One region of the Staphylococcus sp. aM genome, then DNA from elsewhere that is predicted to be linked to it. Evidence: riboswitches for the same ligand, from Rfam matches in the RefSeq annotation. Region 1 holds a riboswitch; each other region holds the start of a gene.
What was found. Region 1 has a riboswitch for thiamine pyrophosphate ahead of P7F85_RS08770 (ECF transporter S component). Riboswitches for the same ligand answer to the same signal wherever they lie in the genome.

Region 1 (10,655 bases):
CAAGGTTGGCGTCCCATTTCAGTTAAGAACCAACCAAATTCGATAGCTAACATAGACGCTGGTCCAGTAAGCAATATGCTATATAAAACGACCTTATGCGTGATAAAGTGTCGTAACTTCTTAATTAATAAAATCAACATAAATATCCCTGAAATCACAAAACAGAATACGCCCATTGAAACCATTAAGTCAAAGAAATAATGAACAATTAAAGGAGGCAATTCATTTTTAGGAAAATCGTTAAGTCCTTTAACTGTCGTCTTAAAATTATTATCAGCTAAGAAACTTAACATTCCTGGGATTTCTATTGCACCTGATACTTCATTTGTCTTTTCATTTAAAACACCAAAAAATACTAAATTGGCTTGGGATTGTGTGTCAAAATGCCATTCATATGCAGCTAATTTTTCTGGTTGTACTTTATGTAAAAATTTGGCAGACATATCTCCTGCTAACATCGATAACAATGTTGAAATAAAACCAACAATCATCGTCATTTTTAAGGCTTTCAAATGATATATTTTATCTTCTGAATACGACTGTTTTAACAATTTAAATGCAGCAATTGCCGCAAGAATAAATGCCATTGTCATTCCAGCGGTTGCAACGACATGGAAAGATCTTACGATGAATGATGAATTAAACATCGCTTCTAATGGTTGAACATTAACCATACGTCCATTTTTCATTTCAAAACCAGCTGGCGTATTCATAAACGAGTTAACTGATGTAATGAAAAATGCTGAGAATGATCCACCTATAATTACAGGTAATCCTATAACAAAATGAATCCATTTATTCTTAAATCTTTCCCAAGTATAAAGATAAATACTAAGAAATATAGCTTCAAAAAAGAATGCAAATGTTTCCATAAATAGAGGTAATGCAATCACATGTCCACCCATTTTCATAAATGTCGGCCATACAAGCGATAATTGCAAACCAATAATAGTACCTGTCACTACACCAACAGCCACTGTAATGGTATATCCTTTCGACCATCGTTTCGCTAATGCAATATAATGTGCATCATTGTTACGTATGCCAAGAAATTCTGCAATAACAAACATTAATGGCATACCTACACCAATCGTCGCAAATATGATATGAACGGCTAAGGTCATACCTGTAAGCAAACGACTCATTTCAACTGAATCCATATATAATCACCTTGAATTTATATTTTTGTAATTTCACAATGCTTAAAATTATAAATCCTTATCAAGATGAACTAAATGTTTTTGCTTGAATTTTTGATATAAAATTTTTATAGAGACACATAATGTTCACACCATTGATATTTTATAAAATTAAATATAAGATAGAATAATATAAATTAGCACATAGAAAGGAAGACTGAAGTGTCACATATTACGATTTATACACAAGATGATTGTCCACCTTGTACCTTTGTAAAAAATCATCTTCAAGCAAATCATGTGGATTTTACAGAAAAGAATATAAAAAATAATCAATATCGTATAGAAATGATGGATTATGATGCATTTGCGACGCCATTTATCTTATTGAACGATGAACCTATGTATCAAGTTGATATGGATAAAATTAATCAAGCTTTTGACATTCAATAATTGATTAGAAAAAAAAAGACTAATTAAATAAAAACCAACTAAAGCAATTTAGATTGCTCTAGTTGGTTTTTTAATTATTATTTTGAAATGTTATTAACTAATTCCATAACTTCTTCTTGTGTTGCACAATGAATAGCACGGTTCGCTAGTTCTGACATTTCATTTTTACTTAAACCATTAATTTGTCTTCTAGCTTTAAGAATAGATGTTGGACTCATTGAGAATTCATCTAGACCTAAACCTAATAGTAATGGTACTGCAGTAGCATCTCCTGCCATTTCACCACACATACCAGTCCATTTACCTTCTTTGTGAGAAGCTTCAATGACTTGTTTTACTAAGCGTAAAATTGAAGGGTTGTATGGTTGATATAAGTAAGATACACGTTCAGACATACGGTCAGCTGCTAATGTGTATTGGATTAAGTCATTTGTACCAATACTAAAGAAATCTACTTCTTTAGCAAATACATCAGCTAATGCTGCTGTCGCTGGTATTTCAACCATGATACCTAACTCAATATCTTCAGAAACTTCATAACCTTCATTTTGAAGATTTTCTTTTTCTTCTAATAACATTGCTTTAGCATCACGGAATTCCTTGATAGTTGCTACCATTGGGAACATGATATTTAATTTACCATAAACTGATGCACGTAATAACGCGCGTAATTGTGGTCTGAAAATATCAGGTTGAGCTAAGCAAAGACGAATCGCTCTGTATCCTAAGAATGGATTCATTTCGTCTGGTAAATCTAAATATGGTAATTCTTTGTCGCCACCGATATCCAATGTACGAACAACAACACGTTTACCATCCATAGTTTCTAATACTTTTTTGTATGCTTCAAATTGTTCTTCTTCAGTAGGTAATTGATCTCTACCCATGTATAAGAACTCAGTACGATATAAGCCAATACCTTGTGCACCATTTTCAATGACACCTGGTAAATCGTTTGGTGTACCAATATTAGCTGCTAACTCTGCGTGAACACCATCAACAGTTACTGTATCAGCATCACGTAATTTTTGTAATTCTTGTTTATCTTCAAAGAAACGTTCACGTTTATTTTGATAAGCGATAACTTCATCTTCTGTAGGATCGATGATAACATCACCAGTTAAACCATCAACAATAATCATATCACCTTGTTTAACTTCTTTAGTGATTGATTTAGTACCAACTACTGCTGCGATTTCTAATGAACGACTCATAATCGCAGAGTGACTTGTTCTACCGCCAATATTTGTAACAAACCCTTGAACGAATTCTTTATTTAACTGCGCAGTATCAGAAGGTGTTAAGTCATTACCAATAATAACAACACTTTCATCAATCATACTTGGGTTTGGTAATTCAACCCCAAGAATATGTGCTAACACACGTTTAGATACGTCTCTAATGTCTGCAGCACGTTCTTTCATGTATTCATTATCCATTGATTCAAATATAGTAATGAATTGAGTTGTAACCTCATTTAATGCTGTAGCTGCATTAACATGATCATTTTTAATTTTATCTTGAATTGGTTGAATTAATTCTGGATCATCTAAAACAAGTAAATGCGCATCAAAAATGGCAGCTTTATCAGCGCCTAATTGAACTTCTGCATTATTTCTTATTTTAGTTAATTCAATTTTAGATGCTTCGATAGCGTTATTGAATTTGCTAGTTTCACCTTCGACATCAGTAATTGTTTCACTGCTATCAAAAGATAAATCTGGCTCAACTATTAAGTAAGCTTTAGCGATTGCTACACCATCAGATGCAGCAATACCATTAATTAATTTAGACATATTACTTAGTTAAACCTTCTTTTGATAAGACATCACTGATAGATTCGATTGCATCTGCCTCATCGCTACCGTCAGCATAAATTGTAATTTCAGCATCTTTACCTACACCTAAACTCATAACACCCATGATTGATTTTAAGTTTACTTTTTTACCGTTATATTCTAATTGAATATCTGAATCAAATTTTGAAGCTGTTTGTACCAACATTGTAGCTGGGCGAGCGTGGATTCCTGTTTCGTCGATAATTACATATGATTTTTGTTCCATAATTTATTTCTCCTTCTATAAGTTAGAATCTTCAATATACTTACAATCTAACATAAATTTTTATACCTTAACTTTACCAAAACCAATAGTTAAATTCAATTTCTTTAAAACCGGTTTCAGTATATTTCTACAATTTTTTAACAAATTATATCCCTTAAAGTAACTCTTTGATGACTTTTTCACATTTTTCGATATGATCTTGACCTAATCTTTTCATAAAGTAATAACTAATTGATGCTGAAACTGCTTGTCCTACAAATGGGAACCATTTAGTTTGTTTAGCTGCAGTACGTTTTGCCACATCTCTAATCACTACTTTCATCAGTGCATTAGTTAATTTTTTACCAATAAACTGACTACCTTGAATAGCTGCAGCAGACATTATTCGTTCTCTAACGTCATCACTTAATGAATTGACTTGTTTATGATCTAGTCCATAAATTTTATTGACATCACTAATGATATCTCTCATTAATTTTATATCAACACCAAAGTCTAATCCAGGAATTGGTACTACACTCATTCCTGATGATAGTAAAGATTTCTTCTTAACGAGATTCTCTGCTTGTGCACGTCTTTGTTGTAACTCATTTTGAGTCACAGGTAAATTACTTTTTTCTTTGATTTCTTCAATATTTAATACTTTATTACCAACTGTATTTGTGACTCTGTTCGTCATTTTATTTCTTATGCTCATCTTATTCACACTCCCATGAATCTTATTTCAATAAGACTCTATACCCAGATTACAACTATTTAATGCTCAATATTAACAAAAATTGCTTTTAAATACTTTGAAGGTTTGTAATGTGGATGTGTTTTAAAGTCTTTAGGTAATCCCATCACCTCATTGATTTCATAATCCACTTCAGCTTCATCTAATGTTGTTTTGATAACATTTTTAAATGCCTTTAATGAAAACACGCTTGAATTTGTGCATAATAATAATGTACCTTTTGGTGATAATACTTCTAAAGCACCATTAATCAATTTGTCGTAATCTTTTTGTACTGAAAATGTTTTCTTTTTATTACGTGCAAAACTTGGTGGATCAATCACAATAGTGTCATATTGATGTCCGTGGCGTTTTGCATAATTATAATAATCAAATGTATCCATGACATAAATATATTGTGATTTTGGATCAATAGCATTAAGCCCAAAATTCTCTTCGGTTAATCCTCTAGAGCGATTAGCTAAATCTACACTAGTTGTTGATTTAGCCTTATTTGCAGATACTACTGAAAAAGCCCCTGTATAGCTAAACACATTTAAAAGATGACGCCCTTCTGAGAATTGATCACGTAATTTCTTTCTTACTTCTTTTTGATCAAGGAAAATACCTGTCATTAAGCCATCATCTAAATCCACATTATAAAAAGTGAAGTTTTCTTCGATGACGATTGGAAATGCTTGTTGTTCTCCCTCAACAAATCCACCTGTATATTCAGTATCTTTAAATCTCATTTTTTCGTAGATAGACTGATACTTAAAGACTGTTTTGATAGCTTCTAATATATGATATCTAAATTTGTAAATACCTTTTGAATACCATTGAATTAATAAATGCCCATCATAATTGTCGATCGTTAAACCACCGACACCATCACCTTCAGCATTGAACAATCTAAAAGCATTCGTACCATCTATATGATAGTAATATTCTCGTTCTTCTAAAGCTTTTTCAAATAATCGTTTAAAAAATGCAGTATTAATATCTTCAGATGGATCATAACTCAATACCCAACCTAAACCTTTGTGTTGTCTACCTACATAAGCAGTTGCTACATATTGTTCTTTCCCATCAACTAATTTGAATAAATCACCTTCTTTAAGATGATCTTGGGCATAAATATCTTCTTCATCAATTAAAGGATATTGATTGTGATATTTTGATTCTTTACCTCTATTTAAAGTTGCAATCTTCATTTATTACACTAACCTTTCTTTTATACGTTTAATTTCTTCAACCGTCACATTGCTATGTTGATTCGTAAATGCATTTTACATTATATATATTTACTAATTGAATGATTCATTTATTATTTTAACAAAGAATGCTACTTAGTCCTATTTTCTAACAAAAAAGAGTGAGCTTACAATTCGATCGATTAAAGAAGGAATTGTAACCCACCCTATAACACGTGTGATTTGTTTAGATTAATTTGTTTTTATATTCTTTTTATCATTCTTTTGGTTTATCTCTTAACTGTAATGAATAAGCAACAATCATTGCTAGTAACATAAGCAATAAAGTTGGTGTTATAAATACAGATAACAATAAACCGTGAACCATAATATTTATGAATTCAGTTAATAATTTAAAGAATAAGATACTTCCCATAAATAATTGTAAGAAGTAAAATTTACCTCTTAAGAAATAAGTAAGTGTTGTAGCAATATAAACAATGATAATGAATAAAAGTAATAATAATGTTACCCATTCAATCACATATTGCGTTTGTGATAATTCCCATTCTCCAGATAAGAACAATGCATTTCTGTTGTTAAATTCTAAGAATGTAAAGAAGAATATAACTAAACCACAGAAAATTTCAACATACATTGGTTTTATCCATTTTGGCTTTCTCATCCAATTTGGAATATCATCTTCTTGAATATCAACAATATTTTTTACTTTTTCTTTAAATTTATCCCTTTTAACTCTAATTCTTTCTAAATCAACACTTCTTCTTGTTTTACGTGCATATTCTGTTGTCTTATCTTGTAGTTGTTTTAAGTGAACTTTAGTTTGATTTGAGACATTACCTTTACTTGTTCTTGATAATTCAGGTTCTTCTTCGCCTAATTCTTGTTTAGTAAGCGGCAGAGCACGTCTTAAGAACAAGAAGTTCCAAATTGACATTTGTCCTAATAACCACATAATAATAAAGAATGTATTAACACTTAAAATATCAATAGATTCAATTTCATTAGCGTCAATACGACCATGCAATGCAATTTGAGTAATAAGATAACTGATACCATATGACACTATAATCCACATATAATGACTTTTTCGATTATCACTATTCAATTCATCTTTATATACAATGTATCCAATATGTATGATGAACGGAATAATAAATACGATACCAAAGAATCCATACACTTGCATCATAAGAACTAGAGTAATTAAGAAATACATTACCCCTATGACCAAGAAGAAAATTGAAATATCATAATCATACTTAATTGTTCTAAATAACGTATGACCTAGTAACATTACTAAGATACCAAATAATATAATGATTATGGCACTTACAATTGGGAAACCCCCGATAAATCTACTCATCACTTTAATTATTTCAGCGAAAAATGCGTTCAGGAATTCCCATATATTATACACATGTGTATTTACCTTCTTATCTCCATTTAACTGTTTAATAAGCGGTAAGTTAATTAATATAATGAGTCCTGTGAAAAGTGAAACGATACCGATGATATAACTAAATATGATCTCGGTGTGTTTCTTAAGAAAAGACATACTATTCACCTCAAAAGTTATTATATATGAAGAACTTATTCTTGTCTTTAATAAATCACTAAATACGTCTATAGACCTAGAAAAGTTTATTATTAGCATAACTGGGTAAAAGGTGTATGTAAACAATAAAACACAATTAGGGGTGGATTTATTATGAGTAATGAAGAATTTGCAAAAAAATCAGCTGAAAAAGCCAAAGAAGCAGAAGAGAAACTAAAAGAACAAAAAGAAGAAAAAACAAATGATACAGAACAAACTAAAAAAGATATTGATGATGCGTTAAATTAATATCTACTTGCTAGTTAAATCATAATAAGAATTCAATTTTCTATAAAAACTACGTGCCTAGGGTGTTTTTGATATCCTAGGTACTTTTTATGTTTACAAGCAATATACGTCTATTTCACTTAATTTTTATGATTCTTTATTCCATATCCCTTTCTAAAATTCCTACTCACTTCCAATTATTTTGCATAAAATCAAAATATTATTTTATGAAATATTTTATTAACTTGACAATCCACATGAAAAATCATACATTAAAGACAAATTAAAAATAATAAACGCACTAGGGGTGTTTTGAACTGAGATGAGGTTAACCCTCAAACCCTTTGAACCTGATCTAGCTAGATACTAGCGTAGGAAAGTGTAATTAACAAAGATTATAATCGTATGTTGAATCATATTCTTATGTTTTACGCACAACTTTCCTAGAGATGGTTGTGCGTTTTTTTAGGAGGATGTTTTTATGTCAAAAGGTTTAAAGCTTTCTGAGATATTAGTGACAGTACTTATCTCTGTAATTTTTGCCATTATTTATAACTTATGGTGGTTATTTTATAATGTTGCACAAGTCGCTGGTTTACACCTTGAGCAATTAACCTATGGAGTATGGTTTATGGCAGCGATTGTTTGTTATTTAATTATTCCTAAGCCAGGTATCGCCTTACTTGCTGAGTTTGCTGCAGGTGCCGGTGAAACAATTGTGATGGGTAAATTTGATATACCTACGATTATCTATGCCCTTCTACAAGGTTTAGCATGTGAGATTGTCTTTGCTATTTTCAAATACCAGTCTCGTTCAGTCATGGTAGCTATGCTTGCTGGACTAGTGACTGCACTTGTATCATTCCCAGTCGACTATTTCTATGGTTATTTAAATGAAGTTGCTGGATGGAACTTAATTTTATTCATTGTTTTCCGTGCGATTAGTGGTATTATTATTGCTGGTTTATTATCTTATTTATTGGTTAAAGCATTGGATCAAACTGGTGTAACTAAAGTATTCAGACCCGCTTCTAAAGATGATTACGATACATTATAAGGGGACTTAAAAGTGTTAAAAGTTACAAATTTACGTTTGAAATATCCAAATGGACATCGAAAAATTTTTGATAATCTAAATCTAGAAATTAAAGAAAAAGAAAAAGTACTTTTACTAGGACCATCTGGTTCTGGAAAAAGTACGCTTTTAAATGTATTAAGTGGCATTGTACCCAATTTAATAGAATTACCTATGAAGTATGATGAATTGCAAATTAAAGAGCATAATGGCGTGATCTTTCAAGATCCGGATTCACAATTTTGTATGCCTAAAGTTTATGAAGAACTTGCCTTTGTTTTAGAGAACAGACAAGTACCAAGACAAGATATGGATGAAGCCATTAACCAAGCATTAGCATCAGTGAATTTAAATGTAACCGAAAATACACAAATCAATCAATTAAGTGGTGGTATGAAACAAAAATTAGCTATCGTCGAAACAATATTACAACAGGCAGATACACTATTTTTAGATGAACCCACTGCAATGTTGGATGTTAATGCTACATCTGATTTATGGCAACGCTTGATTAAGCTTTGGAAAGATCAAACAGTACTCATTGTCGAACATAAGGTCGAACATATTTGGCAACATGTTGATAGAGTTTTATTAATGAACTATGAAGGACAAATCATTGCTGATGATACGCCAAATCATATTTTAAAGCATTATGAACATTTACTAAGTGAATACGGCGTATGGCATCCAAATGCATGGCATTATGCACCTGAACCTAAACATATGGCACCATCGTCTATAGAGCCATTATTTAAATTTGAACATGGTGCCATCATTCGTAATAAGAAAGATTTGTTTAAAGTGGATCAATTAGCTATTCATTCAGGAGAGTGGATTACGATAACTGGTCAAAATGGAACTGGTAAAACCTCATTATTAGAATCCATATTACAATTAATCAAATATAAAGGCGTAATGACATTTCAAGGTCAGGAATTGCGTAAAATTAAAGATGCTGCAAAGCACATGTATCTAGTGTATCAGAATCCAGAACTTCAATTTATCACTAACTCTGTTTATGATGAAATATTGATTCATTTTAACCATTTAGATTCATCTAATGCAGAATCTAAAACCCTCGACTTATTAGATTTACTAGACTTAACCAATGTTAAAAATCAACATCCTTACGAATTATCAATGGGTCAAAAACGTAGGTTAAGTGTAGCAACGGCATTAAGTTCAAATGCAGATATCATCCTATTAGATGAACCAACATTTGGTTTGGATAGCCACAATACATTTCAATTAATAAAACTATTTCAAGAGAGAGTATCTAAGGGACAAAGTATCATTATGGTTACACATGACCCAGAGATTATTAAACGCTATCCAACACGTCAATGGATAATTGAAAACCAATATTTAACAGAAATCAAAGGTGATCAACATGTTTGAACATTGGAAAATTAGACACACCTTTATGGATGACGTCAATATTATCACTAAACTCGTTTTAGGCGTTTTACTATTTTTCTTTATTATTTTTATTCATAATTTTGACTTTATGATTTACATCGTTTGTCTCATGTTTATCTTTTTACTTATGTTTAACGGAACGCAATTTAAAATTACTGGTGCTTTTATACTAGCAACCACGTTCTTTGCTCTATTGTCATCACTATTCATGATTTTATATGGTGATGGTGACCATATTTTATTTAAATTTGGCATCATTCAAATTAGTACGGAAAGTATCGTCAGAGGTATTCACCTTTCTCTTCGTACAATTACAGTGTCGATGTTTGGTATTCTTATAGCATTAACGTCACAAGTGGTCATGATATTTTATAGTCTAATGCAACACTTAAAAGTAAAACCTAAAGTTGCCTATGCCTTTATGGCCGCAATTAGAATGATACCATTAATCATTAGTTCTTTAATTCAATTACGTCGTTCTTTAAAAATGAGATATCAAATGATAGATAAATCAAATTATAGAGGATTCAAAAGACTCAAACATCTAATTATTCCTTTATTAAGTCAAAACATACGACGTGCACATCAATTATCTGTTGCAATGGAGTCTAAAGGTTTTAAAGATGGTCCAAGAACGTATTATTATCACGCACCATTCTCATACAAAGATATTATATTGATCATATGTTTATTAATTATTATCGGACTTTCTTATTATTTATCAGCTACCTTGCCAATAACTGGTATCCAT
Region 2 (10,655 bases), 960 kb from region 1:
TAGACGCTAAAGCAAGTGAACATGCATCACGTATGACAGCAATGAAAAATGCGTCTGATAATGCTACAGAACTTATTGATGACTTATCATTAGAATACAATAGAGCTAGACAAGCAGCTATCACGCAACAAATCACTGAAATTGTTGGTGGTTCAGCAGCACTTGAATAAAATTAAAAGGAGGAAAAAAGCATGGGAATTGGCCGTGTAACTCAAGTTATGGGTCCTGTTATTGATGTTCGCTTTGAACATAACGAAGTCCCTGATATTAATAATGCCCTTATTATTGAAGTTCCAAAAGAAGATGGAACGTTAAACTTAACATTAGAAGTTGCACTACAATTAGGTGATGATGTTGTACGTACAATTGCAATGGATTCAACTGATGGTGTTCAAAGAGGCATGGATGTTAAAGACACAGGTAAAGATATTAGTGTACCTGTAGGCGATGAAACGCTTGGAAGAGTGTTTAATGTACTAGGTGAAACAATTGACTTGGAAGAGAAAATTGATGATTCCGTACGTCGTGATCCAATCCATAGACAATCACCAGGTTTCGATGAATTATCTACTGAAGTAGAAATCTTAGAAACAGGTATTAAAGTAGTAGACTTATTAGCACCTTACATTAAAGGTGGTAAAGTTGGACTATTCGGTGGTGCCGGAGTAGGTAAAACCGTTTTAATCCAAGAATTAATTAACAATATTGCACAAGAACATGGTGGTATTTCAGTATTCGCGGGTGTAGGTGAACGTACTCGTGAAGGTAATGATTTATACTATGAAATGAGTGATAGTGGTGTAATTAAGAAAACAGCGATGGTATTTGGACAAATGAATGAACCACCTGGCGCACGTATGCGTGTAGCTTTATCTGGTTTAACTATGGCTGAATACTTCCGTGATGAACAAGGACAAGACGTACTTTTATTCATCGATAATATTTTCAGATTTACACAAGCTGGTTCTGAAGTTTCTGCATTACTTGGTCGTATGCCTTCAGCCGTTGGTTACCAACCAACATTATCAACTGAAATGGGTCAATTACAAGAACGAATTACATCTACAAATAAAGGTTCTGTAACATCTATTCAAGCAGTTTTCGTACCTGCCGATGACTACACTGACCCAGCGCCAGCAACTGCCTTCGCTCACTTAGACTCAACTACAAACTTAGAGCGTAAGTTAACTGAAATGGGTATTTATCCAGCTGTTGATCCATTAGCATCAACTTCTAGAGCTTTAGAACCATCAATTGTTGGTCAAGAACATTATGAAGTAGCTCGTGGAGTTCAATCTACATTACAAAAATATAGAGAATTACAAGATATCATTGCAATTCTTGGTATGGATGAATTATCTGAAGAAGATAGACAAACTGTAGAACGTGCACGTAGAATTCAATTCTTCTTATCACAAAACTTCCACGTGGCTGAACAGTTCACTGGTCAAAAAGGATCTTATGTTCCTGTTAAAACAACTGTAGCGGACTTTAAAGATATCTTAGAAGGTAAATATGATCATATTCCGGAAGATGCATTCCGCTTAGTAGGTAGCATGCAAGATGTAATTGCGAAAGCTAAAGACATGGGTGTTGAAGTCTAATAATTAGGAGGTATGGATAATGAATACATTAAGCCTAAATATTGTCACTCCTAATGGTTCTGTCTATGAACGAGATGATGTAGAACTAGCTGTTTTACAAACTACAGCTGGCGAAATGGGTGTGATGAATGGACACATTCCAACCGTTTCTGCATTAAAGACTGGCTATGTCAAAGTAAATTTTCATAATGGAAATGAATATATAGCAGTTAGTGATGGGTTTGTAGAAGTTAGACAACATCAACTATCAATTATTGTCCAAACAGCTGAAACTGCTACTGAAATTGATGTTGAAAGAGCTAAATTAGCTAAATCAAGAGCAGAATCGCATTTAGATAATGATGATGATAATAGTGACATTAATAGAGCCAAAAGAGCGTTAGAACGAGCAAATAACCGTTTACGTGTGGCTGAACTTAAATAAATGATAAAAGGCTTGGAAATAAACCAGATATGGTGTTTCCAAGCCTTTTAATATACATATAAATCTTCCTTTGTTTACAGTTAATTGTAGTATCATTATTAACTTTTTTCATGTACAATGTTATACAGTAATCAATTCTAAGGAGTTAACTATGGATTATCTTGGACAGTTTGCAATTATACATTTGATATTACATGTGATATGTATTTGCATAGCTTATTGGGCATTGAATTCAATTCGCCTCGATCAATTTTTTAAAAAAGGTTATGCTACACAAGTTCAAATTTGTATGATATTTATAGCTATAATGTTGGGAACGAGTGTGAGTAATTTCATAATTGACTTATTACAGTTTTCCACTCAATTAAAATATATAATGAAATAGTGCGTTTTTAGTTTTTTCATATTGAAAAACGGATATAATATAATAATGAATAATAAATTTTATATAGTAGGGAAATGTAAATAACTAGGAGATTTAAGTGGAGGATTTAAGATGGATAAAATAGTAATTAATGGTGGTAACCAATTAAAAGGAGAAGTCAAAGTAGAAGGTGCTAAAAATGCAGTTTTACCTGTGTTAACAGCTTCACTCTTAGCTTCTAAAGGTACAAGCAAATTAGTTAATGTACCTGCATTAAGTGACGTAGAAACAATTAATAATGTATTATCAACATTAAATGCAGATGTTACATATAAAAAAGATGAAAATGCAGTGGTAGTAGATGCTACTAAAACATTAAATGAAGAGGCCCCATATGAATATGTAAGTAAAATGCGTGCAAGTATTTTAGTTATGGGACCTTTATTAGCACGTTTAGGACATGCGATAGTTGCATTACCAGGTGGTTGTGCGATTGGAAGTCGTCCTATTGAACAACATATCAAAGGTTTTGAGGCATTAGGAGCTGAAATACATTTAGAAAATGGAAATATTTATGCAAATGCAAAAGATGGTTTAAAAGGTGCTTCAATACATTTAGACTTCCCAAGCGTTGGCGGGACTCAAAACTTAATTATGGCTGCATCATTAGCATCAGGAAAAACAGTATTAGAAAATGCTGCTAAAGAACCTGAAATTGTTGATTTAGCTAATTATATAAATGAAATGGGCGGAAAAATTACAGGTGCTGGTACAGACACTATTACAATCCATGGTGTTGAATATTTAACAGGTGTAGAGCATTCAATTATTCCAGATAGAATTGAAGCAGGTACTTTACTTATTGCAGGTGCGATAACACGTGGAGATATATTTGTTCGTGGTGCAATCAAAGAGCATATGTCTAGCTTAGTTTATAAACTTGAAGAAATGGGCGTTAAATTAGATTATCAAGAAGATGGAATTCGTGTATCTGCTGAAGGAGATTTAAAACCTGTAGATGTAAAAACATTACCACACCCTGGGTTCCCTACAGATATGCAATCTCAAATGATGGCATTATTATTAACAGCGAATGGTCATAAAGTTATTACAGAAACAGTCTTTGAAAATAGATTTATGCATGTTGCAGAATTCCGTAGAATGAATGCAAATATTGATGTTGAAGGTAGAAGCGCTAAGATTGAAGGTAAGAGTGATTTACAAGGTGCACAAGTAAAAGCAACTGATTTAAGAGCAGCAGCAGCACTTATTTTAGCTGGTTTAGTTGCTGAAGGTACAACTCAAGTTACTGAATTAAAACATTTAGATAGAGGTTATGTAGATTTACATGGCAAATTAAAATCATTAGGCGCTAATATCGAACGTATTAATGATTAATTTGAAGCATTAACTTTTGGTCAAACATGGAGGGTTAAACATCATGGAAACAATTTTCGATTATAATCAAATCAAACAAATCATACCACACAGACAACCATTTTTACTGATAGATAGAGTTGTAGAATACGAAGAAGGTAAGCGTTGTGTGGGATTAAAACAAGTTTCAGGTAACGAACCATTCTTCCAAGGGCATTTTCCAGATTATGCTGTAATGCCTGGTGTATTAATTACAGAAGCGTTGGCGCAAACGGGTGCAGTAGCTATGTTAAATAGTGAAGAAAATAAAGGTAAAATTGCGCTTTTTGCAGGTATAGATAAGTGTCGTTTTAAAAGACAGGTAACACCTGGTGATACACTTATGCTAGAAGTAGAAATTACAAAAATAAAAGGACCTATTGGAAAAGGTACTGCTAAAGCTACAGTAGATGGTCAACTAGCATGTAGTTGTGAATTAACTTTTGCAATTCAAGATGCTAAGTAAAACAAAGAGCCTGGGACATAAATCACAAAAATAATAGCACAAAGATGATTTGAAATTGAAAATCATCTTTGTGCTTCTTTTTATATTCAATACTTCGTATTGTATGACTTCGCTTTCCTAGGGTGCCGTCTCAGCCTCGGTCTTCGACTGGCACTGCTCCCTCAGGAGTCTCGTCAACAATACTACGTATTAACATGTTATTTTACATTAAAATACTTTAAAAAAATAAGGCCCTTTCGTATAATTTAATAAATATCAATAAACTAAATCAACGAGGTGCCTTATGTATAAAGTTTATAACATGTCTCAACTTACACAACCAATGGAAACTTCAATTCTTATTCCTACAAATGATTGCTCGATATGTGAATGAAATTGTTGAAACAATCCCAGATAATGAATTCGATGAATTGAATCACCATCGAGGTGCTACATCATATCATCCAAAAATGATGTTAAAAATTCTTCTATATGCTTATACGCAACCTGTTTTCTCTGGTCGTAAAATAGAGAAACTTCTTAATGATAGCATTAGAATGATGTGGTTATCACAAAATCAAACACCTTTTTATAAAACCATTAACCGTTTTAGAGTCAACCCCTTTTGAATTTATCTTTCGAATTTTTCATCTTTAAGTTTAGGTTTAGATTGCATCATACGATTGAATGTTTTCTTTAATTCTTCACCAGTTAGTCCATCATTAACTAATTCTTCTAATAAACTTTCTGCATAGACTTGTCTAAGAGTATAAATATGGCATTCGAATACTATAGACATTGTTTTTTCAAACTGAGTTACACTTTTTACAGTGGCATCAAATAATGCAGGATCGTTGGCAGGTCTTGTTATGACAACACGTATATCTAACAATTGTTCATTGTCTTTATACTCCTTAAATGTGTGATAGTGTTCATTAGAAATGACAATTTCTAAAAGCCATCCTGTACCACTACCTTCTTTATTGATAATCACGCCGTCTTCTAGTTCATATTCAGTTACACCGCCATTCTCGCTTACAATTTGAAAACGTACAGCTTTAAATGTCTTCATTAAGTCCACATCCCATTTATTTATATATTTACAAAAAGTGATTTATTTTTAATCAACCGATTTAAATATTGATTATTTTCTTTAAATATATCAAAAATGAAGGGGAAATAGCTATATATTTCGAAAAATTAGCATTTTGACGGTATTAATAGATGTGATTATTATATTACTTAAGAGGAGGTGACACATGTTAAATAAAATAGTTTTAGTTGGCAGACTTACAAAGGATGCCCAAATTTTTGAAAAGGAGGAAGGTAGTAAAGTAGCAACATTTTGCGTTGCTACGGAAAGAAATTATAAAGATCAGAACAATGAAATCGCATGCGATTACCTATATTGTAAAGCTTTTGGTAAAACAGCTACGAATATCGAAATGTATACATCACAGGGTTCTTTAGTGGGTATTACAGGTCAAATGCGATCTCGTAAGTATGAAAAAGATAATCAGACACATTTTGTAACTGAAGTATATGTAGAAACAATTAAATTTATGTCCTCTAAGACAAAAGAATCCAATATCCTCTCTAACGAATTTAATGAAGCACAAAATGAATGCTTTCATATAGGTTAGATAGCCATTAATTATTCAACAACTCCCAATTATTTATACTTTTATCCTATCTTAATATAAATTATCATCTTTCAATTATACTCAAGCGACCTTTTTAAAATTTAATAAAATAAAAAGGTCGTTTTTGTACCATATATTACTTAAAAATAGGCACTTTTACGTCAGAATTATCTGATAGATTTCATTTGTATTACATACATATCACAAGTATGTAACCTTTATAAACTGTCATGGCAGTTTTCAAAAGACTTATAATTTAAATTTACACCAATTTACGATGTAATTAGGACGTAAAAAAAAGGCTTCCTTTTTTATTTGGCTGTAACCTGCAGTGTATTTATAGATGTTAAAGTTGTATTTGTAAATTAGTTAAAGAAAACAAATCACTTTTAGGAGGATTTTTTAATAATGAAAAAGACAATTATCGCATCATCATTAGCAGTAGGATTAGGCGTTGTAGCAGGTAACGCTGGACACGACGCACACGCAAGTGAAGCAAATATCAATGAAGCTGAATTAGCTCAAAAAGCACAATCAAATGATCAATCATTAAACGAAAGCCCTATCCAAGAAGGCGCTTATAACTATACATTCGATTATAATGGTTTCACTTATCATTTTGAATCAGATGGTTCAAACTTCTCATGGGATTTCCACCAATCTGGTCAATCAAGTGAAGCTTCAAATACTCAAGCTCAACCACAACAAGATGTAAGTGAACAAGGTTCAGCATCAACTAACCAAACTTCAGCAGAAGAAGTTAGCAACCAACAACAATCAAACTCTGATCAACCTGAGCAAGTTTCTGCTCCACAAACAGAGCAAACTCAACAACCACAACAAGAAGCTACTACTTCAAACAATGAATCAAGCTCAAATGAAGCTTCAAGTGGTTCATCAGTAAATGTTAATGATCACTTAAAACAAATCGCACAACGTGAATCAGGTGGCGACATCCACGCTACAAACCCATCAACAGGTGCTTCAGGTAAGTATCAATTCTTACAATCTACATGGGATTCAGTAGCTCCATCTGAGTACAAAGGTCAACCAGCTTCTAGCGCTCCTGAACATGTTCAAGACGCTGCAGCACAAAAATTATATGATACAGCTGGCCCAAGCCAATGGGTTACTGCATAATATAGATTTCACTAAACATCCTATCTTTAGATAGGGTGTTTTTTATTTGTGAAAAGTTAGATTTAGTTATATGTATATCAAAAGATATATTGATATACATTTTTTAATAATTGAATTTATATGTTACATTTGCTATTGTAATAATTGAAAATGATTAAAAAAAGAACTACTAGGGGCGCCTATGAAGGCTGAGATGAATTTAATTCAGACCCTTAAAACCTGATTTGGTTAGTACCAACGGAGGAAAGTAGTGTAACATATTAACGGTATGAGGTCGTGCCTTAATTTTGCTACTTTCCACGTTTGGAAAGTAGTTTTTTTATTTCAAGGAGGCAATTTTATGAGTTTTTCTAAAGATTTAAGAATGGCAGCAGAACCTATTATTGAAGATATCTATAATGATGGTTTCATTCAAGATTTATTACATGGTGAATTATCTAAACAAGCGGTGAGACAATATTTACGTGCAGATGCATCTTATTTAAAAGAATTTGCTAATCTATATGCACTATTAATTCCTAAAGTGCCTAATATGGATGATGTTAAATTTTTAGTTGAACAGATTGAATTTTTATTAGAAGGTGAAGTAGAGGCACATGAAATTTTAGCTTCATTTATCAATGAACCTTATCATGAGATTGTTAAAGAAAAGGTATGGCCACCAAGTGGTGATCATTATATTAAGCATATGTACTATAATGCCTATGCACATGAAAATGCTGCATATACGATTGCAGCAATGGCACCATGTCCATATGTATATGCGGTAATTGGTAAAAGAGCGATAAAGGACAATCAACTTAATAAAGATTCAATTACGTCTAATTGGTTTGAATTTTATAGTACAGAAATGGATGCATTAGTAAATTTATTTGATGAATTAATGGATCGTTTAACAGAGAATTGTACTTCAGAAAGAAAAGAAGAGATTAAGGAGAATTTCTTACAAAGTACTATTCATGAAAGAAACTTTTTCAATATGGCCTACGTAGATGAAAAATGGAATTTTAGAGGTGACAAAGATGAATAAACCTAAAATTGCTTTAACTATTGCAGGTACTGATCCAACTGGCGGTGCTGGTGTAATGGCTGATTTGAAGTCATTCCATTCTTGTGGTGTTTATGGAATGGCAGCTATAACAAGTATTGTTGCTCAGAATACAATGGGGGTAGACCATATTCATAATTTAGAGACATCATGGGTTAAAGAGCAATTGGATAGTGTATTTAATGATGAACTTCCTCATGCAATTAAAACAGGAATGATTGCTACAGAGGAGACGATGCAATTAATCAAAAATTATTTAGAAGATTATCCTACAATTCCATACGTGATTGATCCTGTCATGTTAGCCAAAAGTGGGGATTCGTTGATGGATGATCAAACCAAACAAAAGTTGCAAAGTACATTATTGCCACTAGCTGATGTTGTTACGCCTAATATTCCAGAAGCGGAAGAAATCACTGGAATAAAGATTGATACTGAAGAAAATATTCGAAAAGCAGGAGATATATTTATCAATGAAATTGGAAGCAAGGGTGTAGTCATTAAGGGTGGACATTCTGCTGACTTAAATAATGCTAAAGATTTTTTATTTACAAAAGATGGCGTTTACACATTTGAAGATGAACGATTTGATACTAAACATACACACGGTACAGGTTGTACGTTTTCAGCTGTCATTGCTGCCGAACTAGCTAAAGGTCGTAGTATTTATGAAGCAGTTGAAAAAGCAAAAAAATTTATTTCGTTGAGTATTAAATATACCCCTGAGATTGGTAAAGGTCGTGGCCCAGTCAATCATTTTGCGTATCTTAAGAAAGTAGGTTTAGATGATGAATAATTTAGAAAAGCTAAGAAATGAGAACCCTTTAATTGTATGTTATACAAACGATGTAGTTAAGAATTTTACTGCAAATGGATTATTAAGTATTGGTGCAAGTCCGGCAATGAGTGAAGCACCAGAAGAGGCTAAAGATTTTTATCAAGTTGCGAGTGGATTACTTATTAATATTGGTACACTTACGCATAATAATGAAGCAGATTTAATTAAGATAGGTAAAATTGCAAATCAAATTGGTACACCAATTGTTTTTGATCCTGTCGCAGTAGGAGCTTCACAATACAGAAAAGATTTTTGTAAAAACTTTTTAAATGAAGTTAAAGTTGCAGTGATTAAAGGCAACGCTTCAGAAATCTTGACTCTCATTGATAACAATACAACAATGAAGGGTACTGATGGAGATAGTTCGCTAAATGCAATAGATATTGCTAAGAAGGCTTATCAAAAATATCAAACTGCAATTGTAATCACAGGAAAAGAAGATATTGTTGTTCAAGATGACAAAGTGACTAAACTTTCGAACGGTTCACCAATGTCTGCTAAAATCACAGGTGCTGGTTGCCTATTAGGTGGAATTATTGCTAGTTTCTTATTTAGAAATCAGCATCCTCAACAAGAAACACTTGTCGAAGCAGTAAGTTTTTATAATATAGCTGGAGAAGTTGCTGAAGAAGCAGATCATGCTAAAGGTCCTGGCTCATTTTTGTCTGAATTGCTAGATCAATTGTATTTATTGAATTATCAAACCTATAAAAAATTTGTTAGCAAAGAAGAGGTTGAATAAATGTCATTTAAAGCTTCAGAATTAAAAATTTACTTTATATGTGGCACTCAAGATATACCAGAAAATCAAACTATTCAAGACATCCTTACACAAGCTTTAGAAGCTGGCATAACGATGTTTCAATTTAGAGAAAAAGGCGACAAGGCTTTATCTGGATTGAATAAAGAAAAATTAGCTAAAGAGTTACAAGCGCTATGTAACACATATTCTGTACCATTTATTGTTAATGATGATGTGTCTCTAGCTAAGCGTATTAATGCTGATGGTATTCACGTTGGTCAAGATGATGAAGCGGTTAGAGCCTTTTCAAATGACTTTCAAGATAAGATTATTGGTCTTAGTGTCGGTAATTTGTATGAGTATGAAAAATCGGATCTCACTAATGTTGATTACATCGGAGTTGGACCAATGTTTGAAACGCCATCTAAAAGTGATGCTAATGCACCTGTAGGACCTGATATGATTAAACAATTAAGACAAAAAATGGGTAAATTTCCTATGGTTGCCATTGGCGGTATTACTGAAGATAATGTAGGACTCATTGCTAATGCAGGGGCTGATGGTATTTCAGTGATTTCAGCAATAAGTAGAAGTAACAATATTGACAACACTGTTAATGAATTCAAGAAATATTTCAAGTAATCTTTAATTTTTTCCACTTTTTGTTTTATCCTAGAGTATGAGTATGATAGAATAAATCCTATGTGAATATTACAATAGAGGTGGAAAAATGAAGAAAAAAGCGTTGCTACCTTTGTTTTTAGGTTTAATGGTCTTTTTAGCAGGCTGTGATTATTCAAAACCTGGAGCTCGTAGTGGATTTTTCTATAATACGTTCGTTGATCCAATGAAACACTTATTACAGTGGTTGGGTAACGATGTTTTACACAATGATTATGGTTTAGCTATTATCATTTTAGTATTTGTTATTCGTCTTGTGTTACTTCCATTCATGTTATCTAACTATAAAAATAGTCATATGATGCGTGAA
Region 3 (10,655 bases), 1.1 Mb from region 1:
ACTTTGTGCACTAATGTCTAAACCTTTCCGTTTAAGCTTCTTAACTAAACTCCCCATCTCTTTAACACGTCGTTCCATATGGTGTATGGGATTATGTTTATATCTATGATTGAAATTATCATCTAAAATGCTTAACTTAGTACTTATTTCTTTAAGTGCGGATGAATAAATATGATCGAGTTCAACAAATCCTACTAAAATATCAAATGCCTCATCACCATTTTGAATAGCACTTAAACTATTTTTAAATTCGTATCTCAAGTCTTCAAGGTATAATGATGGTTTTCTCTCTACATACATATGATTTCCTCCATCTCTTTTATCCCCTTCATTATATCGAAGTTCAATGAGAATAAGAAATAATTGCATTACCTACTTTAGTCGTAAACAATAAGAGGTCGGGACAAAAGCGTTTAGGATTTGAGCAGAACCGAACGATGAGCAAAATTGTTTTCCAAATTTTGTCGAATCGTGAGAGTTTCTGCCGATAATCCTGCTTTTAGGACGCCGTTAATCGGTTTCCCAGAGCACAAAAACGTTATGTCTCAACCTCTAGTCATTCTATTCATCTTTTTGATGTTCAACTACTTTAGTGTCTTTATTGTCTGCAATATGTTTGGCACGCTTTATAGCATCTTTTTTATATGTGAATGTATCAGATGCTTGTTTTGCATCTTCTGTTTTCACTTTCCATTCATTATCTTCGAAATATATATGAACTGGCTTTTCATTTAATTCTGGTTGCGCTGACTTATCTTGTAGATGCTGTGTGATGTGTTTATTTTTGAGTTCTTCTAGTTCTTCTTCAGATGCTTGTTTATACCATTTTTCAGCTTGTTGTGTTGCTATTGGAATCACATCTGACTCCTTATAACCATCTTTTAGCATAGCATTAGCAATATCAATTGCTTTTTTTCGTTCTAATTTGTCTAAATTCTTTAGGCTTTGAGGATAATCTTCCATAGTCCAAGGCATTGCATTTCATCTCCTAGTTAATGAGTGTGATACTTTTCTTTACCACTCTTTTCAACTATTCAATCACCATGACCGGACTCTGAAGTTAGACAACCCTCAGACTGCCTAATCATTCGCAAACTTAAGCAAATGCTAGTGTTTCACTTGCATCTTTACGTTCTTTTTGACTATTATTCTGAATCTTCATTAAACCTGACTTAATATAATTATATTGCGGTAAATCTGTTAAGTCTTTAACTTCTAAATGAGAGTGGAGTTCAAAGTGCTTAGCAATATTTTCAAAGATAGCTAAGTATTCACCCATTTGTTGATCGTCAATTCTAGTTCGATTTTTATCGTTTAAAGCTCTACTCAACATAAAACTAATTTCTTCTAAGGCAAATATACTTGGATAGTAATATTGAATAACTGACTTATTACTAAATAATTCACCATTTGCTGCGTTGTACATTTGCGTCATATTGTTTAATCTTACTGACAAGCTTAGACTTAAATGTTTTTCTTGTTCTTCATTTTTGTATTCATTGTTGGAGAATAAATAATGGAAAAATTTCGCTTCTTGTCTAACAACATCTGCAATAGTGTTAGGCAATAACGCAGACGCTGTACGTTGTCCTAGTATAAATAAACCGAGTAATGCAATGGCAACCCCCATGGCCACATCGACAATACGTGGGAAAGCAATTGAGATGGATAAATTCTGTGATGCCAATCCATTTAATAAGATAACTTGTATCGTAATAAAGATAACTGCAAAAGTATAGTTAACACCAACAAATGCTTCTGTCATCATCGCACCGAAGCCCATTAATACAACTGCTAATGGGGCTGGTACTGTAAATGCTAAAATTCCTGAAAGTACCACTACACCGAGTAACGTACCTAAGCTTCTGGCCATTCCTCGTTCTAATGTGTGAATCGTTGATGTACCTAATAATAATGTATGTGCGGAAAGTGGAATCCAATAAGCTTTATCAAATCCAAAGAATAAAGCAACAAAGATTGCTACTGCAATAATGACTGTATATCGTAATGTATTTCTAAATACGAGCGAATCTAATGTTAAGTTTTGTAAAATACGTTTACTGTATAATGGTTTTCGAATGTTTGCCTCATGTTCAAGATGTTCAGAGTTTGCATGAGCAATTTCGTCAATTTTTAATATATGACTAATTAAGTTTTCGAATTCTGGGCTCACATCTACTTCTTTTCTCCATGTTTTACCATTTGAAGATGGATGACTTATTTTATCAATGATAAAGTCTAGCATTTCAAGCAGTTCATTTGGTAATGGACGCACACCCTTTTCATTTAATTCAAGTAATTCTGAGTAAATACCTTGTGCTGACGTATGTATTAATAGTAATTTTTGGAATCTCGTACTTAATTTACCATTACTAGATGATGATGTGATCAATAATTTATCTGATGCTTTAAAAGAAGACACTGCAGATGTTGCCACTTTCTTAAATGATTCTGGATCATTATAATTTTTCATTAAATCTTGAATCACTTTGAAGTCAGAATTAATGGCACTATCCTCTGTTTTTTCTTTCTTCATATAGATAGTGATAAGTACAACTAGTGTCGCAAATGCACCACCAATAAGAATACCAAGTCCTCTCACTAATGCTTGATCAGGTGCAATTGGTAAGTTCATTGGTAAACAAAATGTCACTATAAAGAAAGTTGATGATGGACCCGCAATTTTTAAATCTGTGAATATATAAAATGACACCACCGTTACAACTAGAAGTAAAATACCAAAGATGAGCGGTTGTGCAGCTGTCAATGTCCCTAACATCATACAAACTGCGAAAGCTAACGAACAAAGCACCACCGTTCTAATCATAGATTGTGGTGAACCTTTAAAAACATAAATATGTGCCAAAGTACCAGTGGCAATAAGTAAACCAAATGAGAAAAAGCCGAAGTAATAACCTAATAATGCAGGTATTATCATAAGCAAGCCTTGTCTGATACCTTTGAACATATCAATCTTAGATCGATTAAAATAAAATACTGTCTTTAAGAAACTCTTCAAAATATGCTCTCCTTTCTTTTTTATTTGAACATAAATAAGAGAACGGAATGGTTCTCATTTCACTTTTGAAATCAGCTTTATCCCGCTCTCTATAGCGTCAATTTATCGGATGTATTGCTTGCAATTCATCAAAACACAAAAACTATTATAACACTTTTCTTTTTGTTTGATGACTAATTCCCTTTATACCGATATAAATATTTATTTGACTTGTTGAGCCACTTCAATCACTGGTGCTTCTACGACAAAGTTACCAATTTCATTTTTGAACATTTGTAAATGTTCAGACTCATTATGTGATTTAATAGCCGCTTCATCTACGTAGTTCTCCACTACGATAAACGTATTTCTATCTTGCACATCTTCATAATGGCTATAGAATAGTACGCCCTCTTCTTTTCTTGATTCAGAAACTAAATGTTTCATAAGTTTTAAATATTCATCACGTTTTTCTTCTGATATTTTAATTTTAGCATTGATTATCATCATTCGAATCACACCTTTCTATAATATAATTATGCACCTAGTAAAATTAAAAAAGCAATAAATGAGTTTGAAGCATGATCTTAACGACCTGTCTATCCTCATTTATTGCTCGTATTTGATATTTACAAATTATTTAACTGATTGATGTTCATCTATCACTAATGGTTGATCAGGTTTAACAAAGAACCACATGATAATCGCTAATACTGCTGGAATAATTAATAATTGGAACGTCATACTCCAACCAAGTTGTTCAACAAAGGCACCAGCTAAGAATGGACTCGTTAAGGCACCAATATTCCCCCATAAGTTCATCCAACCAGATACTGTTCCAGAGAAGTTACGACCTAAGTCTGTCGCTGCGGCCCAACTCATACCCATAGACATACCAACGCCACCTAAGCCAAGAGATAACCAGAATATAGTGACATATAAGTTTTCAGTATGTACTGCAAAAAAGATTGATATTGAGAAGACGACAAATCCTAAAATCGCAATGACGCCACGTGCGACGAAACGAGATTTACCAGTATTTAAAATCTTATCTGAAATAGCACCACCAGATAAAATCAAGAAGAACATTAATAACCATGGTAATGAACTAATTGACATATCTTTGAAATCAACATGGTATTGTTCTGTTAAATATGTTGGTAACCAAATTAAGAATAATGTAATGACAAATTGTACTACAAAGTACTGAATCGCAATCGCATAAAAACTAAAGTGAGTTAAAAAACGTTTCCAAGGTGGTAGTGATTTATCAGTTTCAACAATGTCTCTATGCACAGTAATAAATTGCTTTTCAGCTTCATTGACCATTTTATGTTGTTCCGGCAAGTCTTTAGCGATAATTGCCCATAGAACTGCCATCACAATACCAACCGCACCAAAAATATAAAAGACTGCTTGCCAATTAAATGCGTTAACAATCGCGATGGTTACAATCGGTGCTAACACAGGGCCGAAATATGAACCTGCTAATAACGCACTTGATGCTCTTCCTTTTTCATTTTTAGCAAACCAAAATGAATTGAACACTGCATTAGATGGATACATAGGCGCCTCTCCCACACCAAATAAAAATCTAACAAAATATAATAAACCATGATGCTTAATCATACCTGTGAGAATTGTAAAAGCACTCCACCATACTAAAGCTATTGTAATCATTTTACGTGGTCCAAATTTCTCTGCTAACATCCCTGACGGTACTTGCATTAAAGCGTAACCTAATGAGAAAAATGACGCTAATAAACCAAATTGTGTTTTTGTTAAATGTAAGTCTTCCATCATTGGTACAGCAATATATGAAATATTAGATCTATCCATATAAGCTATAACACCAATAAGAAAGAATGCAATCGCAAAAAACCAACGAACGTTACTTCTTTTTTTATTCATTTCTTTTCCTACTTCCCATAATGATATGTTGTTTCTATGTGTTGTCGTTAAGTTTCAGAAATTCCTAATGATGACTGTTTAACTTCTAATCACACATCTTTTCATTTCTTGTAGCACTACAATTTTTATTATAATAGCACGAAATGGAAACGGTTACAATATAAAATTTAGAAAATATTCACAATTTATTCAATAAAAATTAACAATACTTACATTTAATTTTCAATATTTAAATAAGCTATTCATGTTCATTTGCGTTTTCGTCTAAATTGGTTGTTTCTTTCTTGCCTTTATTCCAAAAAAAGCTAAATAAAGATAGTTGTCATGTTTGATACCGTCAATAAAAAATAGTAAACTGTATGTAAATTGAAAGCGCTATTCCATTCATACAATTTAATAATAAACCCACTGGAAGTGCCTTTGTTTAAGGCTGAGAGTAAAGATGTGACTTTATAATTCCTAGAACCTGATCCAGTTTGTACTGGCGTAGGGAAGTGGCATAGCTATGAATTTAAAGTACTCATTAGCAATTTAACGCTATTTCCCTACTATGTGGAAATAGCGTTTTTTGTTGAGGTGATGTATATATTTATTGCGATAACTTTTTATAAAGAATTGTCACAGCAAGATTTAAGGCATTTTTTGACTATAGAGCCGGCCATTGATGGCTTACTCTTTAGAACACCTATGTCTGCTTTTGAGTTACAAGGTTTTATTGTACAGCTCATTGAAGCTGGATTTCCCAAAGATAAAATAATCATTCATAGTCATTTTAAATTACTTAAAGCTTTAAATTTACAATGTATTCATTTTAAAGAAAATGACGAAGAAGCATTTTTAATCAAACAACAACATCCTGAGTTAGTTGTCGGTATGTCAACGCATAATATTGAAATGGTTAAGCAATGTCATGAGTGGCAATTAGATTATGTCTTTTTCGGTCACATATTCCCTACATCGTCGCACCCAGATGAACATCCACGAACAATTCAAGAGATTCATGACGTACTCGAGATTGATATTCCTATTTATGCTATAGGCGGAATTTCCCCGTCCACCATTTCTCAATTACCTACAGCATTTGATGGTCTATGTTCAATTTCATTTTTCATGACCTCTACCGTTAGCGAAATTAACTCTTTAAAAAGGAAGTGGCACGCTCATGCATGATGTTCTTATTATCGGTTCTGGTGTGATAGGTATGTCGATAGCTCGACAACTTAATCAATCACATTTAGATATTGCTATTGTAGACCGAGATATACCAGGTATGCATGCCTCTTATAAAGCCGGTGGCATGTTAGGCGCTCAAAATGAGTTCACAACTGATAGTGAATTATTTCAATTAGCAGTAGCGTCTAGGTCATTATTCCCAGAATTAAGTGATGCCCTCTATCATGAAACTGGTATTGATATTGAATTTCAACAGTCTGGATTAATTAAAATGGCATCATCAACCAAAGACGTAAAGTGGTTAACTCAACAATATGCCTTTCTTAAATCAAAAGACCCAAGCGTTGAGTTACTCTCAGATGATGAACTATTTAACCTGTCAAATGGTCATGTCGAACCAACTGACTTAGCCATATATATTCCAAAGGACGGTCAAATCAATGCCAATCACTATACTAAAGCTTTATTACAATCAATAATTCAGCGCGATGTTCATCGTTATTATCAAACAGAAGTAAAACACATTCATCACAATAATGGTTTTTACACAGTTACAACAAATAATGCTAATATCTACGCTAAAAAAGTAATTGTGGCAGGTGGTGCTTGGTCTACTCAGCTATTAAAAGATTACGCTATACCAAGACAAGTGATTGGTGTTAAAGGTGAGGTATTATTAGTTGAACAACCTTCACTTAAATTAAATCATACTGTGTTCATGACGAATGGTTGCTATATCGTTCCAAAGGAAAAACATCGCTACTTAATTGGAGCGACAAGTGAATTCAATAATTACAGTGTCGGTAATAGTGACCTAGGTATTTCATGGCTACTCAATCATGCTCAACAACGTATACCTGGACTATCGAATGGCCATATTCTAAAACAATGGTCAGGCATAAGACCTTACACAGAACATGAATTACCTATCATGGATCAAATCGATGACGGCTTGTTTATCATCACTGGTCATTATCGTAACGGTATACTGTTATCGCCTAAGATCGGTCAAGATATTGCCAACTGGCTATTATACGGAATTAAACCAGTAAGCTATTCAGCATTTAGTTTATCAAGGAGTGAGCAAAATGAAGTGCATCATTAACGGAGATTTATTTACCTTTGAACAAGAAGATTCGATTACAAGCATATTAGAATCATTAGAATTAGACCCACAACGTGTCGTAGTTGAGCATAACCAATCTTTAATTAAGCAAGATGATTTTGACAATCAAATAGTCAGAGAAGATGATCGTTTAGAATTATTAGAATTTGTAGGAGGCGGATAAAATGTTAAAAATAGGTCAATTAGAATTGAAATCTCGTTTATTATTAGGTACTGGTAAATTCGAGGATGAACAAACTCAATCCGAAGCAATTAAAGCAGCTGAAACAAACGTATTAACATTTGCAGTAAGACGTATGAATTTATATGATAAAAATCTTCCAAACCCACTAGCTAATGTGAACTTAAAAGATTTCATTACATTTCCTAACACTGCAGGTGCTAAAACTGCTGATGAAGCCATCCGTATCGCAGAAATTGCAAATCACGCTGGTGTATGCGACATGATTAAAGTTGAAGTCATTGGTGATGATGAAACCTTATTACCTGACCCGTTTGAAACGTATGAAGCTTGTAAAGTGCTATTAGAAAAAGGGTATATCGTCTGTCCTTATATCTCTAATGATCTTGTATTAGCTAAAAAGTTAGAAGCCCTAGGTGTCCATGCGGTAATGCCATTAGCATCACCTATTGGTACAGGTAGGGGTATTAATAATCCACTTAATTTAAGTTATATTATTCAAAATGCTAACGTCCCTGTCATTGTAGATGCCGGTATTGGTTCTCCTAAAGATGCCTGTCAAGCAATGGAATTGGGTGCTGATGCAATATTATTAAATACTGCTATCTCTGCAGCTAAAGATCCTGTCAAAATGGCCGAAGCAATGAAGTTAGGTATTCAAGCCGGAAGATTGTCATATGAAGCTGGTCGTATTCCCGTAAAATATACAGCACAAGCATCAAGTCCTACAGAAGGCTTAGGCTTCTTATAATGTCACGTTATGAAAGACAAACACGCTTTCAACCTTTTGGCGAAACAGGACAGGCTCAATTAGAACAAACAAAAATCATGGTACTTGGTGCTGGTGCATTAGGCAGTCATATAATAGACCAATTAGCACGCATGGGCGCCCATCATTTAGCCATCGTTGATATGGATATTGTAGAATTATCCAATTTACATCGACAAACTTTGTATGATGAGCAAGATGCACAACTTATGACATCTAAAGTTGAGGCACTTAAACAGAAAGTCCATACTATTAATCAACAAGTACATTTAAAGACCTATTATCAAGAGTTGTTATCTACAAATATCGAAGACATCATTAAAGACTTTCATCCAGACATTATTTTAGATGGTATGGACCATTTTAAAATACGTTATTTGATTAATGAAGTATGTCATAAATTAAATATTCCTTGGATTTATGGTGCAGCTGTCGGTAGCAAAGGCACCGTTTATGGTATTGATTTTACTGGACCATGCCTTAAATGTTTATTACAGCAAATTCCTCAAACTGGTGAAAGTTGTGCTATCAATGGCGTCTTGCCACCTATCGTTTCGATTGTAGCGAGTTACGAAGTGGCTGAAGCTATACGTTATATTAGTGGATATGGGTTTTCCCAACAATTAATCACATTAGATGCATTTAACATTCAACATCAATCATTAAATATACGTCAATTAAAGGATGATCAATGTCCAGTATGTCATTTTCAAAAATATGACGTATTAAATGATAAACAGAATCATACAATCGAACCATTGTGTGGAGATACAGTCAGATTTAGATTGCCTGCCCACAGTTTCGATTATGCATCAGATTTCCCAGGACATATGATTAAATCCACACCATTTGCTAAATTAATCCAACACAAGGATTTGGCATTCACACTATTCAAAGATGGCGGTATGAATGTACACGGTATTACAGAAGAGACAGATGTTCATGCACTTTATCATCAACTCTTAAAAGCAATAAAATGATAAACTGACCCCCCTTTTACAAGCATTTACTTATTATTTTTATTATAATGGTTTTACCAAACTATATTACTTAAGTAATATGCTTCAACGCATAAAGGAGTCTATTCATATAAATGGAACAAATTATTACGAATTTTATTAGTCAGTGGGGATACACGGCTATCTTCATTCTCATCTTGTTAGAGAATGTATTACCTGTAGTCCCTTCCGAAATTATTTTAACCTTTGCAGGTTTACTGTCAGTTAAATCTCATTTATCCATTTGGACATTATTAATCATTGCGACGATTGCGTCATTTATCGGATTATTAATTCTATATTATATTTGCCGTCTTATTTCAGAAGAAAAGCTATATCGTTTTGTCGATCGTCATGGTAAATGGATGAAATTAAAAAGTAGCGATTTAAAACGTGCTAATGACTGGTTTAAACGCTACGGTGCATGGGCAGTCTTACTTTGCCGCTTCATACCGGTATTACGTGTATTAATTACTATCCCTGCAGGTATTAACCGTATGAATATTGTGAAGTTCACATCACTTTCACTTCTTGGTACAACAATTTGGAACTTCGCATTAATTTTACTAGGTCGTCTTTTAAGTGATAGCTTTGGCGCCTTAATGAATGGTATCCATACGTATTCTAGAATTATGTATGTCATTATCATCATTGCCGTTATTTACTTCGTCATCAGATACTTTGTCAAACGTAAACGCGTAAATTAATGAATTAAAGCTATCCCAAGCCAACATTGTGCACTCACTTTGTTGGCTTTTTTGTGTTCTCCTCCTTCTAATTCACAAAGCTTATTTTTTACAAGTTTAATCACATCTATTAGAAATGAGTGTTATTGCTATTTCTCATTGTTTGAAATGATAACGATATTTCTAAATTTAAAAATATCTTTTCAATTAATGCTTTGCTATTGAAAATTGTTAAATTTTTATTGATAATCAAATGTAAGCGCATTAATAATTGCAATAACTGGCTTTGAACGGAATTAAAAAATAGGAGTGACAAGACATGACACATATTACTGAAAATGAACTAAAGAAAAAATACTTAGACTTACTATCTCAACGATTTGATAGTGCTGAAAAGTTAGCAACTGAAATCATTAATTTAGAGTCAATCCTAGAACTTCCAAAAGGTACTGAACACTTTGTAAGTGATTTACACGGTGAATACGAATCATTCCAACACGTTTTAAGAAATGGCTCTGGTAATGTAAGAGCTAAAATTAATGATATATTTGGCGAAACACTTAGCGAAAAAGAAATTAATGATTTAGCCGCCCTTGTCTACTATCCAGAAGATAAACTAAAACTTGTTAAAAACCAATTCAATGCCAAAGGGCAACTTAACGTTTGGTATATTACAACCATCGAACGTTTAGTTGAATTAATCAAATATTGTTCTTCTAAATATACACGTTCTAAACTTCGCAAAGCTTTACCAGAACAATTCGTCTATATTATTGAAGAATTACTTTATAAAAATAATGAATATCAAAATAA

Region 2: it holds a riboswitch for thiamine pyrophosphate, as region 1 does, so the genes downstream of both, tenA (thiaminase II) here and P7F85_RS08770 (ECF transporter S component) in region 1, are expected to answer to the same signal.
Region 3: it holds a riboswitch for thiamine pyrophosphate, as region 1 does, so the genes downstream of both, P7F85_RS01905 (thiamine phosphate synthase) here and P7F85_RS08770 (ECF transporter S component) in region 1, are expected to answer to the same signal.

The regions. Positions count from the first base shown of each region.
Region 1 covers NZ_CP121447.1:1,773,378-1,784,032, forward strand. Annotated here, with positions in the region: gene P7F85_RS08730 (cytochrome ubiquinol oxidase subunit I) at 1-1,160, opposite strand, end outside; gene P7F85_RS08735 (glutaredoxin family protein) at 1,362-1,592, shown strand; gene ptsP (phosphoenolpyruvate--protein phosphotransferase) at 1,670-3,388, opposite strand; gene P7F85_RS08745 (phosphocarrier protein HPr) at 3,390-3,656, opposite strand; gene P7F85_RS08750 (DUF697 domain-containing protein) at 3,811-4,353, opposite strand; gene P7F85_RS08755 (class I SAM-dependent rRNA methyltransferase) at 4,413-5,585, opposite strand; gene auxA (lipoteichoic acid stability factor AuxA) at 5,842-7,143, opposite strand; gene graF (glycopeptide resistance-associated protein GraF) at 7,297-7,431, shown strand; TPP riboswitch at 7,704-7,805, shown strand; gene P7F85_RS08770 (ECF transporter S component) at 7,892-8,467, shown strand; gene P7F85_RS08775 (ABC transporter ATP-binding protein) at 8,480-9,883, shown strand; gene P7F85_RS08780 (energy-coupling factor transporter transmembrane component T family protein) at 9,876-10,655, shown strand, end outside.
Region 2 covers NZ_CP121447.1:812,246-822,900, forward strand. Annotated here, with positions in the region: gene atpG (ATP synthase F1 subunit gamma) at 1-170, shown strand, start outside; gene atpD (F0F1 ATP synthase subunit beta) at 192-1,604, shown strand; gene P7F85_RS03910 (F0F1 ATP synthase subunit epsilon) at 1,624-2,028, shown strand; gene P7F85_RS03915 (DUF1146 family protein) at 2,180-2,413, shown strand; gene murA (UDP-N-acetylglucosamine 1-carboxyvinyltransferase) at 2,525-3,790, shown strand; gene fabZ (3-hydroxyacyl-ACP dehydratase FabZ) at 3,834-4,274, shown strand; partial or broken gene P7F85_RS03930 (transposase) at 4,558-4,876, shown strand; gene P7F85_RS03935 (YwpF-like family protein) at 4,885-5,325, opposite strand; gene P7F85_RS03940 (single-stranded DNA-binding protein) at 5,513-5,896, shown strand; gene P7F85_RS03945 (transglycosylase family protein) at 6,305-7,036, shown strand; TPP riboswitch at 7,198-7,299, shown strand; gene tenA (thiaminase II) at 7,377-8,066, shown strand; gene thiD (bifunctional hydroxymethylpyrimidine kinase/phosphomethylpyrimidine kinase) at 8,059-8,880, shown strand; gene thiM (hydroxyethylthiazole kinase) at 8,873-9,664, shown strand; gene thiE (thiamine phosphate synthase) at 9,665-10,306, shown strand; gene yidC (membrane protein insertase YidC) at 10,395-10,655, shown strand, end outside.
Region 3 covers NZ_CP121447.1:415,901-426,555, reverse strand. Annotated here, with positions in the region: gene P7F85_RS01930 (GTP pyrophosphokinase) at 1-300, opposite strand, end outside; gene P7F85_RS01925 (DUF2188 domain-containing protein) at 562-975, opposite strand; gene P7F85_RS01920 (FUSC family protein) at 1,097-3,019, opposite strand; gene P7F85_RS01915 (putative quinol monooxygenase) at 3,221-3,508, opposite strand; gene P7F85_RS01910 (MFS transporter) at 3,635-4,909, opposite strand; TPP riboswitch at 5,310-5,419, shown strand; gene P7F85_RS01905 (thiamine phosphate synthase) at 5,489-6,079, shown strand; gene thiO (glycine oxidase ThiO) at 6,072-7,187, shown strand; gene thiS (sulfur carrier protein ThiS) at 7,171-7,371, shown strand; gene P7F85_RS01890 (thiazole synthase) at 7,373-8,140, shown strand; gene P7F85_RS01885 (HesA/MoeB/ThiF family protein) at 8,140-9,138, shown strand; gene P7F85_RS01880 (DedA family protein) at 9,252-9,863, shown strand; gene P7F85_RS01875 (fructose-1,6-bisphosphatase) at 10,162-10,655, shown strand, end outside.